One region of the Knoellia sp. p5-6-4 genome, then DNA from elsewhere that is predicted to be linked to it. Evidence: riboswitches for the same ligand, from Rfam matches in the RefSeq annotation. Region 1 holds a riboswitch; each other region holds the start of a gene.
The links. A riboswitch is a leader RNA that binds a small molecule or an ion and turns the genes downstream of it on or off. The one in region 1 is predicted to bind cyclic di-AMP.

Region 1 (3,260 bases):
TCGCGCTCGAGGCGGCGGCGGACCCGCTCGTCGCGGCGGCGGCCGTAGGGCGTCGACTCCGCGGTGACGTGCACCGTCTCTGCGCCCACCTCGTCGGCGACGGCCGCGACGACCTGCTCGGGCCGGCCCCGCCGCACCACGAGGTGGCCGTCCATCGCGTCGTCGAGGGCGCGCAGCGAGGCGAGCAGGTGGTCGCGCCGCGGGGTGGCCCGGTCGACGAGCCGCGGGTCGAGCACGAACAGCGGCAGCACCGAGTCGCCGGCGTCGGCTGCTGCCGTCAGGGCGGGGTGGTCGCGCATGCGAAGATCACGTCTCACCCACACGACGGTGACGGTCATGAATGAGAGGCTAGGGGCTGTGACGGACCTGATCGACACGACCGAGATGTACCTGCGGACGATCTACGAGCTCGTCGAGGAGGGCATCGTCCCCCTCCGTGCCCGGATCGCCGAGCGTCTCGGCCACTCGGGTCCGACCGTGTCGCAGACCGTGGCCCGCATGCAGCGCGACGGCCTGCTGACCCTCTCGGGCGACCGCCACCTCGAGCTCACCGACGAGGGCCGGCTCATCGCCACCAGGGTCATGCGCAAGCACCGCCTGGCCGAGCGCCTCCTGGTCGACGTCATCGGCCTGGAGTGGGAGTACGTCCACGAGGAGGCGTGCCGCTGGGAGCACGTCATGTCCGAGCGGGTCGAGCGCAAGATCCTGGCCATGATCGGCGACCACCGCGAGTCGCCCTACGGCAACCCCATCCCCGGTCTCGACGAGCTCGGCGAGGAGCCCAACGAGGAGTTCCGGGTGGGGGTCAAGAGCCTGGCCGAGCTGGCCCTGCCCGACACCGCGACGGTCCTGGTGCGGCGCATCGGCGAGCCGGTGCAGGTCGACCACGAGGCGCTCAGCCTGCTCACCTCGGCGGGCCTGCTCCCCGGGCAGCGCGTCGACGTCCGCCGCGAGGACGGGCGCGTCATCGCCGTCCGGGAGGGCGCTGCGGAGTCGACCGGCGTCTCGCTGCCCCACGACGTCGCCCAGCACGTCTTCGCCGCGGTCGTCTGAGCTTTTCCGGCCCCGGTGGGGGTCCTTGGGTGCGTTCTCCTGCTGTTGCATGAACTCGCCGTGACCGCAGTGTGACTTTCGGTTTGCCCGTTGTGTACCGTGTCGGGGTCCTCCACCCCCGGGAGGACGGCTCGAAGCGGATCGCCTAGTCCTGTCACCGCCGAGGGTCTCAGCACACCGCTTGGCAGGAGCGGGGGACCCACTTCTGGGCGGCCCTGGTGCCGTCCTCGGGGTGAAGCCCTCACCGCGAGCGCCCGCTAGGACGGGTGGCAGACGGCAAGGGCCGGGTGAAACCAACCTCCACCCGAACCCGACAGCTCACCTCGTAGGCGCTGGAGGTTCAACCGTGTCACATCACGCTGGGCGCCACCGTGCGCAAGGCCGTTTCAACCCCCTGTCCGAGCTGACCGACATCGTCGCGAAGTCCGCCGAGCCGGCCGTCAAGACCTCGGCCGTCCTCGCCGCCTCCGGTGGCCTCGTCGCCGCGTTCGCGATCCCCTCGCAGGCCGCGCCGGCCGAGAAGCCCAAGACCGGCTCGGTCGCCGCACCGGTGGCGGTCAAGGCACCCGAGGCCGCTGCGCCGGTCGCCCAGGACGCCTTCGGCGTCATCGGCTTCACGGCCACCGCGAAGCCCGAGCCGAAGCCGGCGCCCCGCCCGGAGCCCGCGCCCGAGCCGCAGCCGCAGTCGGAGCGCACCGAGCAGGCCGCCAGCCGCTCGGTCGAGCGGGCGCCGCTCAAGCCCGCAGCGGGCGGCATCCTCGGGATCGCCGCGCAGTACCAGGGCATCATGTACCGCTACGGCGGCACGTCGCCCGAGACCGGCTTCGACTGCTCGGGATACACGCAGTACGTCTTCCGCCAGATCGGGATCGACCTGCCCCGCACCGCCGAGGAGCAGCGCCAGGCGGTGACGCCGGTCTCCGACCCGCAGCCGGGCGACCTCGTGTTCTTCGGCGCCCCCGCCCACCACATGGGCATCTACGCCGGGGACGGCAAGATGTGGGACTCCCCGCGCACGGGCAAGGCTGTCGACCTGCGCGACATCTGGTCCTCCGACGTCACCTACGGGCGTCCCTGACGGCCGACCTCCACGACGCCTCGCGAAACCGCCGACGGCCCCCGACCACGTGGTCGGGGGCCGTCGCGTCCGCCCGGACGGAGACGCCGCGCAGGTCCTCGTTCGCTCCTAGTTCGCGCGCTTGTCCTTCATGGCCTTCATCTGGGCGATCTCGGCGGTCTGGGACTCGATGATGGACTGCGCCAGCTTCTTCGCCTCGGCGTTGGCGCCCCTGTCGAGCTCGGTGCGGGACATGGCGATCGCTCCCTCGTGGTGCTCGATCATCATGACCAGCCACATGCCCTCGAACCCGATGCCCTCGATCGCGTCGAGGTCGTCGAGCTCCTGCTGGCTCATCATCCCCATGCCGGAGTGGCCCATGTGGCCGCCGCCCTCGGGCACCGGCTGGCCCCATCCGGCCAGCCACCCCGACATCTGGTCGATCTCCGGCTTCTGGGCGGCCTTGATCGCCCTGGCGAGCGCGACGAAGTCGTCGGTCCCACCGTGGGCGAGCGCCATGTCGGCCATGACCAGGGCCTGCTGGTGGTGCGGGACCATGCCCGCGGCGAAGTCGATGTCGGCCTGGTTGTGGGGTCCGGCGGCGGGGGTGCCGGCGGTGGCCGAGCCGGTCGCGCCGGGAGCGCGCGTCGTCGCCTGGCCGCTGGGGGAGCGGCCGGCCGTCCGCGTGGTCGACGACATCATCGCGCCGTGGTCGCCCATGGGCGTCGTGTCGCCGTCCCCGCAGGCGGCCAGGACGGTGGCGGCGGCGATCACGACGACCACCGAGGCGGCAGACCGCCGTGCGTGCCGCGGCTGGGGCAGGTGGGTCCGGAGCGGTGGCTTCATGCCGTCATCGTAGGCAGGAGCGTCCTTTGGCCCCGGGCCCGACCCGCGCGTCCGTGTGAGGATGGGCCCATGAGCGAGGTGGAGATCGAGGTGTGGGTGGACGTCGTCTGCCCGTGGTCCTACATCGGCAAGCGGCGGCTCGAGCAGGCCATCGCGGAGAGCGCCCAGCCGTCCGAGGTGACGGTGACCTACCACGCGTTCGAGCTGGACCCTGGCAAGCCGGCCGGTGAGGGCGTCCTGGTCGTCGAGCGGCTGGCTCACCGGCACAGCACCAACCTCGACGAGGCCCGGCGCATGGTCGAGC
Region 2 (3,260 bases), on a different contig from region 1:
GTCGGACACCGAAGGTGGCGCGGTCAGGACCGGCAGGAGCACGGCGACGGCCGCCACCCAGCCAGGGAGCCACCAGCGCCGCACGGTCGACGACCTCGTGTCGGGCGGTGGGGGAGGGGCGGGCATGCGGCAACGGTAGCCGCCGGCGGTGCGGCGCTGGCACCGCGGCCCGGCCCGCTGGGTGTCAGACGCCCCAGGCGTGCCCGCGCAGGTGCAGCTGTGCGCTGATAGCTCGCAGCTGTGCCGTGTGCAGCTCGATGGACACGCCTCGGCCGTCGTGGTGCCGACGCTCGTCGCGGGCGAACACGCCGTAGACGTAGGGGTACGACGGTGGGCCGACGGGCCTGAGGCGCAAGAGCACCGCGTCGTCGGCGAAGCTGCTGCGGAGTCCGATCGACCGCGCGGTCGGGTGCGCGCCTCGCGCCAGGGCCGCGTTCGCCTCACGGATCTGGCGCATCTCGGTTGTGTGGGTCGTCACGGCCATGCCGTGCTCGGTCATCGGTTCCCTCCTCGGGGTGGCGCCGGAGGGGCGGCCCTCGCCCTTCCACGCCCAGCCTGTGCGAGGGGCCGGCGGCCGGTCAGAGGCGTTGGTCCCCCCGTCCACGTGCCGGCCGGTGCTTCGTCACGGCAACCACAGGGGACCAACGGCTCTGGCGGGCAAGGGAATCGGAAGCCCACCGTGAGGGGACGGAGGTGTTGTCGATGTCAGCGCTGAGGTGGGCCGGGTTCGCGGTGATGGCCGCCTTCGGCGGCTTCACGTCGCTGATGCTTGTGGGCTACACGGTGACCGATGTGGGTGGCTGGGAGGCGATCGGCCTCATCGCCGCAGTGGGGGTGCCCCTGGGGCTGCTGTGTCTGCTGGCGTGGCTGCGCCCCTCGGTCGCCGTGCCCGTCCTCGCCGTGGTCAGCCTGGTGCCCATCGCCTTCGGCGTCCTGCAGCTGCTCGACTACGGGCGCTGGTCCGACTGGGAGGACCAGAACGGGCCGGTAGGGCTGGTGCTCGTGCTGATCGTGGGAGTGGCGCTCGCGGTGCTGGGCCTCTCGCGTCCGGCCGAGGCCGGGGCGCTGCTGCTCGCCATCGTCGTCGTGCCGCTGGTGCTGAGCATGGTCGGCGCGGGTGACCAGTGGGCCCGACCGCTGTCCATCGCGCTCGTCCTCGTTCCTGCGGTGGTCTCCGGGGTCCTGTTCCTGCTGGCCGCACGCACAGGCTCCGCTGAGCAGTCCTCCTCTGGCGCAAGCCGGTTCGCGCACTAGGGGTCGTCATGGGAGAGGTCGCCACACGGTTGGACGGGCAGGGGCGCAGTTCCCTGGCGCGCTGGGCAGCCGACTGCGCCGAGCACGTGCTGCCCGCCTTCGAGCGGGCGTGCCCCGGGGACGACCGCCCGCGCACGGCGGTGCAGGCCGCACGCGCCTGGGCAGCGGGAGAGATCAGGGCGGGAGAGGCTGCCGCAGCTGCCCTGGCGGCACAGGCCGCGGCCCGGCGGGCGGAAGACCCCGCTGCCCGCGCCGCGGCCCGGGCGGCCGGGCATGCGGCGGCGACGGCGCGCGTCGCGCGTCACGCGTCGCACGCCGCGACATACGCAGCGACCGCGGCCAGCCTGGCGGGAGTGGGGGACCCGGCTGCGGCGGCGGCGGAGCGACGGTGGCAGCAAGCGCGCGTGCCCCGGGACCTGGTGCGGGTGGCCTTCCCCGCCTGACGTGGCGGCGACGGCGCACCTACGACGCCTGTACGAGGCCCCTACGCCAAATGGCTGAAATTGCTCCGAGATTGCGGATGAATAGGGCCAATCGGGCGGATTGCCTCTGGCAGTAACTAGTTCGTTCGAACTAGTCTCTGGCGCCAAGCCTCGACGCCACCCCGGCCCACCAGGCAGCCGGCGGGACGCCGAGGACTCGCCCCCAGAGGGCTTCACAGTCCCCACCATCAGGTGGGGCGGTCCGCGCGGACGCCGAACCCCACCACTCGCGCGGGCGACAAGCCAGCAGCACCCTGACCGTGGTGGGGGCGGAGAACCCAGGAAGTGCGGGGCCCGGCCGTCGAGGTCATGAGGTCCCTTGGGGTGAAGCCGCTTTGCGGCCGGGCCATCTTTCGGCGCCCGAACCCGACAGGTCACTCTTCGCAGGCGGATCCGAAAGATTGGCCGCCCCATGCTCACATCCACCCTGCGCATCCCCCTGCCCGCCCGCGCGGCATCCCTCCTCATGGCCCTGTTCCTCGCAGCCGGCCTGCTCGTCGCCCCCTCGTCCACCGAACGGGCGGAGGCCGCCGTCCCCGCCTCGGTCAGCTACCAGGCAGTGCGCGTCGCCGCTTCCCTCAACGGAGTTCGCTACACCTGGGGTGGAGCGAGTCCCAGCACCGGCTTCGACTGCTCCGGACTGACGATGTACGTCTACGGCAAGGTCGGCAGGCGCCTGCCTCGCACGGCCCAGCAGCAGTACGACGCCACGATCAAGATCCCGCGCACGAGTGCCCGTCCCGGCGACCTCGTGTTCTTCGGCGGGTCCCGCAGCATCTACCACGTCGGGATCTACGCCGGCAGCGGCTACATCTGGCACTCGCCGCGACCCGGCAAGGTCGTCTCGAAGGTCAGGCTCTGGACGTCAGCCGTCACGTTCGCCAGGGTCCGCTGACGTCGTCGGGTCCGCTGACCGGGTCGCCGGGCCGAACACGCCTCAACACGCCTACTGTGGGTGTGGAGGCAGCAGGCAGCGGCGATCGGAGCAGTGGTGGCGAAGGCGGACCGTGAAGGTCTCTCGATCGGGTACCGGATCATCTACCGGATCAAGCACCTCGGCTACCAGATCTACGGTCCGGCGCAGCTCGACGAGCACAACGACCCGGTGCGGCGCCTCGAGCAGGAGCGGGCCGACAAGGTCGCGGCAGCCCGCCGTGCCCGGCTCGACCGGGAGCGACGGACGCAGGAGAGGCGCGGCTCCTGACGGCGGGCCACCGCCGTCAGGAGCGCGCCGCCATCCCGGCCTGGGCCGCCCGGAGCACGACGACCTCGAGCGGGGCGGAGCGTCCGCGGAGCTCCACCCTGCGGCGCTCGAGGCCCTCGATGTTGGTGCCGGACGCCTCGGCGGCGGCCACACTGACGATGACCTCTCCGGCACAGGCCAGTGACGCCAGCCGGGCGGTGGTGTTGACGGGGTCGCCGAGCGCCGTGAAGTCGTGGACCGTCCCCTCCGGGCCGGTGGACCCCACGAACGCGTCGCCGGTGTGAACGGCGGTGCCGGCGGGGATCGGCCCCATGGGTGAG
Region 3 (3,260 bases), 120 kb from region 1:
CTCCCAAGAGGTCCTGGACGCCATCTGCCGCGCAGCGCTCGACATCGTGCCGGGAGCCGATCACGCCTGCATCTCCACCTTGGAGAAGGGCATGCGGCTGCGCACGCTCGCGGCCAGTGATGCCGTGGCGCGCCTCATGGACAGCCTGGAGAGCGAGGCACAGGAGGGGCCGTGCCTCGACAGCATCGTCGGGGACTCCGTCCAACGCGACGAGGACATCGCCTCGTCATCGACGTGGCCCGTCCTCGCCGAGCTCACGCTGAGCAGGACGCCGATCCGCGGCATGCTCGGGTTCAGGCTCCAGCAGGGAGCCGGCGGACGCTCAGCCCTGAACATCTTCTCCGACACCCCGGGAGCCCTGACCGAGGAGTCGGTCGGTGTCGGCGCCATGCTGGCGGCCTTCACCTCGGTGGCGCTCGCGGCCGCCGAGCACCTGTCCAGTGTCGAGAGCCTGCGCCGGGGACTGGACAGCAACCGTGAGATCGGGAAGGCGGTCGGGCTGCTGATGGCCGCCCACTCGGTCGATGACGAGGAGGCCTTCGCCATCCTGCGCAGCGCCTCGAGCCGGACCAACACCAAGCTCGCTGCCCTCGCCGAGCGGATCAACACCGCCCACCGGCAGCAGCTCGGCTGAGTTTCATCGCCCGTCCCGTGCTGCACCAGCATCCGGGGGAGCCCGGTGGGCCGGTCCCAGCGGGCGCGGGGAGGCACCTCGTCGCTGGCCAGAGAGCCGACGAGGGGACTCGAACCCCTAACCACCTGTTTACAAGACAGGTGCGCTGCCAATTGCGCCACGCCGGCGAGCCCGCACCGATGCCGCGGGATCGCCGAAATCGTACCCGGCACACCCGCCGGTGCCCGCAACCCACAGGGTCGGCGCACGGCATACGAACGGGGTCCTGCCCACGATGAGGTGGGCAGGACCCCGTTCGGCCAGCGCGCGAGGCGTCAGCGAGCGTTCAGGTAGCGCTGCAGGGCGCGGACGGTGTCGCGGTCGAGGTAGCGGGCGCCGGTGCGGGGTGCGCCGATCGTGGTCTGCAGGGCGCGCACCGTCTTGGGGCCGATGATGCCGTCGGGAGCCGAGCCGACCCGGCGCTGCAGGCGCTGGATGTCGGTGCGCGAGAGGCTGCCGTTGACCGAGCCGCCGACCCAGCGCTCGATGGCGGCGTTGGTGAGGGGGCCGCGGATGCCGTCGACGGCCAGCTTCCCCGTCGAGCTGGTGGAGCGGGCCGGGACCGCGGTGCGTGCGCTCGACCGCGAGGCAGCCACGGTCGAGCCCGCGTTGACGGCACCGCCGTTGGTGCGGGTGAGGCCCGCGACGACGCTGCAGTGCGGCCAGGCGCCGGGGCCCTGCACCTGGAGGACCTTCTGGGCGACCATGATCTGCTGGGCCTTGCTCGCGCGGTCGGCGGTGTAGGCGTAGCGCTGGCCGCCGAACGCCTTCCACGTGCTGTACGAGAACTGAAGGCCGCCGTAGTAGCCGTTGCCGGTGTTGATGTTCCACCGGCCGCCGCTCTCGCAGCTGGCGAGGCGGTCCCAGACGGTGCCGGCCTGGGCGCCGGAGGCGGTGGCGAGGCCGGCGCCGACGGTGGCGACTCCGGCAACAGCGACGCCGGCCATGCGCCGGCGGACGGGGCTCTGCTTCCGAGCGGAGTGCTTCGGGGCATAGAACATGCGCGGGGATCCTCTCCTGACGTGCGCCGAAGAGGTGAGCTGTCGGGTTCGGGCTGTCAGGCGCCCGGCCGGCGGACCGGCTTCACCCCAAGGCCCGCCGGAGCGGGCCGAGTTGGTTCCCCCACCCTCGTCCTGCCCGGGGATCTCCCGGCGAAACACCCGCCGGACGAGGTTAGGCGCTGCGGGTGTGCGTGCTTGGGTGTGCTGTGTGAAGTTGTGAGACCCGGGAGAAAGGCGCTGAACCCGGCGGCAATCGGTGCCAAGCGAAGACGGTACCGGGGGTTGTCGAATCGCGACAAGCAGTTCGCCGTAATCCGTTCGTGATCTTTTGGCGGCCCGCCTCGGCAGGTTTTGACCGGGTATGCCGCGGGCGCGGTGTCGCGCCGCGACGTCACCGCCGTCGGGCCCGGCGCTTCTGGACCATCCGGTGGTCGAACGGCGCGCCGAGGAGCTCACCGAGCGTGGTCCCGGTGGCGATGGCCAGCAGGACCGCGAACGCCCCCAACAGCGTCGTGATGCCGCCCTGGAGGGAGAGGCTGCCGGCGTCTGCCGACGCGTGCGTCACCATCTCGTAGAGACCCCGGAATATGGCCAGACCCGGCAGGAGGCCGTAGGACGCGGGCACGACGAGCACCATGGCCGGTGCCCCCATCCGCAGCGCCACCAGCCGCCCGACGAACCCGAGGGCGATGCTGGCCAGGCCTGCTGCCGTCAGCGCTCCGAGGCCGGGCACGAGGCTCACGACCAGCGACAGTCCCACCCCTGCCCCGCAGAGCAGGCCTGTCGGCAGGACCAGCTCGCGCCGCGAGCGCAGCGAGACGGCGCCCGCCAGGCCGACGACGATGGCACCGAGCACACCGAGCACCACCGGCGCGTCGGTCGCCCTCAGCTCGAGGATGCTGGGCGAGGCCAGCGACAGGTCGAGGGCAGCCGTCAGCTTCAGCGTCATCGACAGCGCGGCGGCGACGCCCAGGATGATGCCCGCCGTGGTGAGGAGCACGCCGAACATGCGGCCGGCTCCTGTCACCGAGTAGCCCGAGATGACGTCCTCGAATGCCGAGGCGACCGTCCGCCCGGGCAGGAGCACCACGATGCCGCCCGCCACGATGTAGGCGAAGTCCGCAGAGCTCACCGGCAGCGCGCCGGCCGCCCCCACGGAGAACGCGCCCCACGCGATGGCCGTGGCGATGAACCCGCCGATCGCGCACTGGTAGAACTCGGGCAGGCCCCGCGCCCCCAGCCTGCGGGCTGTGCTGTCGACGAAGACGGCCGAGACGCCTGCGACGAGCGAGGCGGACAGCGAGGCGCCGAGCATGATCGCGACCGCGGCGGACAGCACCCCCATCGAGCCGTGCACCACCCAGCGCGGCCAGAACCGTGGCATCCGCCGGATCTCCCGCAACCGCGCCGCGGCCGCCTCACGGTCGTAGCTGCCGGCCACGAGGTTCTCGACGAACTCGTGCACGGCGACGAGCCGGGCGAAGTCGCGCGTCGCCGAGCGCACGACGCGCAGCATGGTGATCTGGCCGCCCGAGCTGGTCGTGCACTGCACGAGCAGCGACTGCAGGGTGATGTCGACCTCGAGG

Region 2: another riboswitch for cyclic di-AMP. It lies ahead of P2F65_RS17310 (C40 family peptidase); the one in region 1 lies ahead of P2F65_RS11400 (C40 family peptidase).
Region 3: another riboswitch for cyclic di-AMP. It lies ahead of P2F65_RS10835 (transglycosylase family protein); the one in region 1 lies ahead of P2F65_RS11400 (C40 family peptidase).

What each region holds. Positions count from the first base shown of each region.
Region 1 is NZ_JARGZF010000001.1:2,345,893-2,349,152, forward strand. Features, by position in the region: gene P2F65_RS11390 (deoxyribodipyrimidine photo-lyase) at 1-338, opposite strand, end outside; gene P2F65_RS11395 (metal-dependent transcriptional regulator) at 358-1,053, shown strand; cyclic di-AMP (ydaO/yuaA leader) riboswitch at 1,202-1,396, shown strand; gene P2F65_RS11400 (C40 family peptidase) at 1,400-2,131, shown strand; gene P2F65_RS11405 (DUF305 domain-containing protein) at 2,240-2,956, opposite strand; gene P2F65_RS11410 (DsbA family oxidoreductase) at 3,026-3,260, shown strand, end outside.
Region 2 is NZ_JARGZF010000003.1:9,561-12,820, forward strand. Features, by position in the region: gene P2F65_RS17290 (glutaredoxin domain-containing protein) at 1-126, opposite strand, end outside; gene P2F65_RS17295 (hypothetical protein) at 185-499, opposite strand; gene P2F65_RS17300 (hypothetical protein) at 703-1,254, shown strand; gene P2F65_RS17305 (putative immunity protein) at 1,263-1,697, shown strand; cyclic di-AMP (ydaO/yuaA leader) riboswitch at 1,977-2,141, shown strand; gene P2F65_RS17310 (C40 family peptidase) at 2,149-2,631, shown strand; gene P2F65_RS17315 (hypothetical protein) at 2,728-2,940, shown strand; gene P2F65_RS17320 (adenylate/guanylate cyclase domain-containing protein) at 2,957-3,260, opposite strand, start outside.
Region 3 is NZ_JARGZF010000001.1:2,224,207-2,227,466, reverse strand. Features, by position in the region: gene P2F65_RS10845 (GAF and ANTAR domain-containing protein) at 1-634, shown strand, start outside; tRNA gene P2F65_RS10840 (tRNA-Thr) at 729-801, opposite strand; gene P2F65_RS10835 (transglycosylase family protein) at 949-1,674, opposite strand; cyclic di-AMP (ydaO/yuaA leader) riboswitch at 1,684-1,863, opposite strand; gene P2F65_RS10830 (threonine/serine exporter family protein) at 2,066-3,260, opposite strand, start outside.